Regions from separate parts of the Marinobacter sp. OP 3.4 genome, predicted to be linked through region 2. Evidence: riboswitches for the same ligand, from Rfam matches in the RefSeq annotation. Region 2 holds a riboswitch; the other holds the start of a gene.

Region 1 (2,460 bases), on a different contig from region 2:
CGTCAATGGGCTCCAGGGCCAGTTTCTCGATAGTCTGGATCAGGCTGTCCATACGCTGGGCAAGGCTCTGGAATACAGCGTCGCGAAAGCTTGGGGCGGTCTCCATCAGGTCATCGAAGCGGGCCTTGGGCATCATCCGGACCCTGAGGTCGGTGTCGGCCACCGCCTCGGCGGGAAAGCGCCGGCCTCCCAGCAGGCAACTGGTGGTGAGCACGCAGATGCTGTCTGGTCGCACGTGATAGAGGGTGACTTCCCGGCCGCGGGCAGAGCGGGTGAATAGCCGCACCGACCCTGCCGTCAGCAGAAAATAGTTAAGGCACTCGTCGCCCTGATGGAGCACCGGCTGACCCGCCGGAATGCGGATATCGTGATAGCCATTGAAATAATGCGCGATGGACAAGGTAGTCTCCTGCTGAACTCGGCCCTTCCAGGGCATGAGAATAGACGGTTCCGCGTGATTGTCATCCGTTGTCCCGCCGGGGTAAACAGGGCCGCCCCCAATACGATAGGGAGGGTGGTGGCGCCAGCCCCCCATCGATTGGCTTTGGTAATTTGTTAAGGATAAAAATCCCGTATATAGTGATGGTGTCCTTGGCTGCATACCAAATGTAGTGATCAAAGTGTCACCACCTGGTATCGGGAATCCGGTGAGAATCCGGAACTGACGCGCAGCGGTATTGGGGAACGAACGGGCACCATGACACTGGCAAACGCCGGGAAGTCGTCCGTAAGGCTGAACCGACAGGTTCCTGCCCCTGAGTCCGAAGACCTGCCCTGGACAGAATGTCGAGCCTTCGCGTTTATAAGGTGAGCAGACAGATTCTTGCGGCCACGACGGCCAAATGTCGTTGGCGGCAGCTTGCGGGCAACTCTTTTTATCCCCTCTCCCCTGGTGGGGTGAAGGCGGGAAAAACGAAGCATCGCTTCGTCCGCCTGAACGCCATTTGGCTCTGGCAAATGGCCGGGGCGCGGAGCGGGGTTAGGGAGAGGGGGAAAGCGGCGGACTCCGGAGTTAATCTCTCCCCCCTCTCCCTCCAGGGGAGAGGGGGCAAAACCCGCAGGTTCCGGTGATCGGTTATCCGATCCTGCCTCTGAATCTCCTGCAACGCGAAGTCTCGTAATCCCAACGCGTTGTAAAGGAGAACACCCATGTCCACCGCCCTGGCCGAAGCCCCGCAGGCCGCCACCGAATCCCTTCAGGTTATCAAGCGCAATGGCACCCTGGTCAGCTTCAATGCGTCCAAGATCAGTGTCGCCGTCACCAAGGCCTTCCTGGCCGTGGAAGGTGACCAGGCCGCCGGTTCCGCCCATATCAACCATGCCGTCCAGGATGTCACCGACCAGGTGACCCAGGCCATCAGCCGACGCCTGAAGGCCGGCGGCAAGGTCCATATCGAGGACATTCAGGACCAAGTGGAACTGGCCCTGATGCGCGGTGGCGAACAGAAAGTGGCCCGGGCCTACGTGCTCTACCGGGAAGAACACGCCCGCCAGCGCGCTATCGACGAGCCTGTGGAGGCCCACCCGCACCTGACCGTGAAAAAGGCCAGCGGCGAGATCGCCCCCCTGGACCTGGGCCTGATGAAACTGCAGGTGGAACAGGCGGCCACCGGTCTGGAAGGCATCAACGGCGACTCCCTGGTGGAAGACGCCCTGCGCAACCTCTATGACGGCATCGACGAAACCGAGGTACTCTCCGCCCTGGTGATGACCGCCCGTGGCCGCATCGAGCAGGAGCCGGACTACAGCGCCGTCACCGCCCGCCTGCTGCTGGAGCAACTTCGCCTGGAAACCACCGGCGCCCTGGGGCTGTCGACCCAGCAGAGTCTCGCCGAGGTCTATCCCCAGGCCCTGACCGCCTTTATCCACGAAGGCATCCGTTACGAACTGCTGGACGAAGCGCTGGCCGCCTTCGACCTGGAACGCCTGGGCGAGGCCCTGCAGCCGGAGCGGGACCAGCAGTTCGGCTTCCTGGGCCTGCAGACCCTGTACGACCGCTACTTCCTGCACTGGGACAAGGCTCGGCTGGAACTGCCCCAGGTGTTCTTCATGCGCGTGGCCATGGGCCTGGCCCTGCGGGAGGACGACCCCAACGCCCGCGCCATCGAGTTCTATGACCTGCTGTCCAGCTTCGACTACATGGCGTCCACGCCGACCCTGTTCAACAGCGGCACCCGCCACTCGCAACTGTCCTCCTGCTACCTGACCACCGTGCAGGACGACCTGGAAAGCATCTACGGCGCCATCCGCGACAACGCCATGCTGTCCAAGTGGGCCGGCGGCCTGGGCAACGACTGGACCCCGGTGCGCGCCCTGGGCTCCCACATCAAGGGCACCAACGGCCAGAGCCAGGGCGTGGTGCCCTTCCTGAAAGTGGTCAACGACACCGCTGTCGCTGTCAACCAGGGTGGCAAGCGCAAGGGCGCGGTGTGCGCCTACCTGGAAAGCTGGCACCTGGAC
Region 2 (2,460 bases):
GCATGGCCGAGGGCAATACCGCCGGTTTCCTCACGACCGTAGGCTTCGTTGTCATCCAGCCGCAGGCTGACCTGCACATCGGTAGGCCCGAAACCGAGACGCAACTGGCTGAAGGCGGCGGCGTTGGTGCGGCTGTCCTCGTCGTAGTCGGTGGTGCTGTTCACTTTCTCGCTGAGCAGTTCCGCGCCCAAGGCCAGCTCGTGGCTGCTGAAGTAGACGGTGTTTTCCCAGCGCGCGGTGCGTGCGGTGGTGTTGAACACCGAGTCGCCGGAGTCACGGAAGTTGTCCTGCTCGTCACGGGCCTCGGAAACCTGGATCGCGGTGTCCCAGTAGTCGCTCACCGGGGTCGTCAGGCGGAAACCGGCCAGGCGGATCATATAGTCGGTGTCACCGCCCTCGAATTCGTTGTTGCCCTCGGACTGCATCAGCAGCAGGCCGGCCTCGCCGCCGTTCTCCAGTTCGTGGGTCACCTTGGCGATACCGGCGGTATTGCGGAAGCCCTTGTCATCACCGCCTTCGATAATCTCGGTGCCGTCGGTTTCCTTGTGCACACCACTCAGGCTGAACCGGGTGTTGCCTGACCGGGCGGAAATACCGCCGGAGCCCATCTGGGTGTCGAAGTTGCCGGCACCGGCTTCAACCCAGCCCCGGTGGCCATCCTGAACGGGCTCGTGGGTAAAGGCCTGGATCACGCCACCGACAGCGTCGGCACCGTACAGGGAGCTGCGCGGCCCGCGCACGATTTCAACCCGGTCCACCAGGTCCACGGGAAAGTACTGCCAGGGCGCGCTGCCGCTGGTGGAGGAACGCAGGCGGATGCCATCCACCAGGAAGATGGTGGACTCGCTGCCGGTGCCCCGGGTGTAGACACTGGTGTTCTTGCCGAAGGAGCCATTGCTGATCACGTTGATGCCCGGCTGGCTGCGCAGCAGGTCCTTGAACTCCGCCGGCTGCTGCCTGCGGATCTGCTCCTCGTCGATCACGGTCACGGACGACAGGCTCTCCCCCACGGTGCGCGGCCCCACGGTGGCGGTGACCACAATGGGATCAATGGCGGCATAAATGGGGTCACCCGCCTCTGTTTCGGCGGCGGTAACGGACAGTGGGAGCAGTACAAGGGCAGGAAACGCCAGGCGACGCTTGCTGGCCGGGTCGGAAAAAGGCATGTTCGGATCTCGCTGACTAACCGCGCGTCCCCGCACGGTGGAAACAACATTGCTGCGAAAGTCAGGGAGGAAATGGCCCAAAGGCAGGGTGGGCAGGGGCCAGATAAAGGGAAAGACTCGCCGGTTCACCCACCATTGCCGCCCTCCGCAGCACCAGGTGTGTTTACAGGCCGGTCTCCGGGCTTTTGAGCGGATGTCGGAGCATCCCGGATAACCGCCTTCCCATGCCGGTGGCACAGTGGCGTCGTGGCTATCCGTGGGAGGTTATGGAACTCCCGGACTCAATTACCGTTGCGGGGGCAGCGTCGGACTTGCCTGTTCAGGGCGCACCGACTTCCCGTTTCACCCGAAGTGGACTTCGGGATACCTGAAAACAGGGCGACAGGCTAGCAATCCGACCTGTGCTGGTCAACGACATTCATCAGGTGTTGCAGGGTCCGCTCCAGCCGCTCCCACTCGAAGGCATCACCGGGCAGGCCGATGCGCAGGGCCGACGGATTGTCGAAATAGCGCACCAGGATGCCGCGACCGGCCAGGAAATCCACCATGAGTTGCGCCTTCGGATGCTCCAGGTAACGGAACAGGATGGTGCCCCGTGTGGCGGGCAGGCCGGCGTCCTGCAGTAACCGGTCGAGGCGGTCGCTGTCCGCCTGCAGACGCTCCGCCGTCCGCTGTTGCCAGAGGGTATCCTTGAGGGCCCGGGCCATGAGGTAACGGGCCGGCGAGCTCAGGGACCAGGGCCCCAGGCGGGCCGCCAGGGCACCGGTGATCGCCGGTTCCGCAAAAACCGCCCCCGCACGCACCCCGGCCAGGCCGAAGAACTTGCCCAGGGATTGCAGCACCACCAGCCCCGGCGCGGAAGACATGGGCACCAGGCTGATGCCCCGGTAGCTGGTGGCAAAGGCCTCGTCCACCACCAGCCAGCCGTCGCGGCCCACCAGCTCGGCGTGCCAGTCCAGCAGCCGTTCCCGGGAGACGGTCATGCCGGTGGGATTATTGGGGTTGATCCACACCATCACGTCCAGGTCGCCCAACCAGTCATCGCCGGATTCCACCTGCGCCAGGCTGACGGGCACCACCTCATGCCCGGCCAGGGCCCAGCAACGGGCGTGTTCCTCAAAGCCCGGGGCGGGCACACCCACCCGGCAGGGGGAGCGCAGCAATGGCAGCGTCTGGATGGCGGCCTGGCTGCCCGGTACCGGCAGACAGCCGGCGTTGCCGGGGGCACCGGCCCAGCCACGGATTACCGTATCCAGGCCGTCGTCTTCCTCCGGGAGCTGGCGCCACAGGTAGT

What was found. A riboswitch is a leader RNA that binds a small molecule or an ion and turns the genes downstream of it on or off. The one in region 2 is predicted to bind cobalamin.
Region 1: linked by a shared signal. The riboswitch ahead of RO069_RS21435 (ribonucleoside-diphosphate reductase subunit alpha) and the one ahead of RO069_RS02965 (TonB-dependent receptor domain-containing protein) in region 2 are both predicted to bind cobalamin.

What each region holds. Positions count from the first base shown of each region.
Region 1 is NZ_JAVVLT010000122.1:97,271-99,730, forward strand. It holds gene RO069_RS21430 (Crp/Fnr family transcriptional regulator) at 1-400, opposite strand, end outside; cobalamin riboswitch at 576-791, shown strand; gene RO069_RS21435 (ribonucleoside-diphosphate reductase subunit alpha) at 1,150-2,460, shown strand, end outside.
Region 2 is NZ_JAVVLT010000018.1:21,803-24,262, reverse strand. It holds gene RO069_RS02965 (TonB-dependent receptor domain-containing protein) at 1-1,166, opposite strand, end outside; cobalamin riboswitch at 1,318-1,552, opposite strand; gene cobD (threonine-phosphate decarboxylase CobD) at 1,553-2,460, opposite strand, start outside.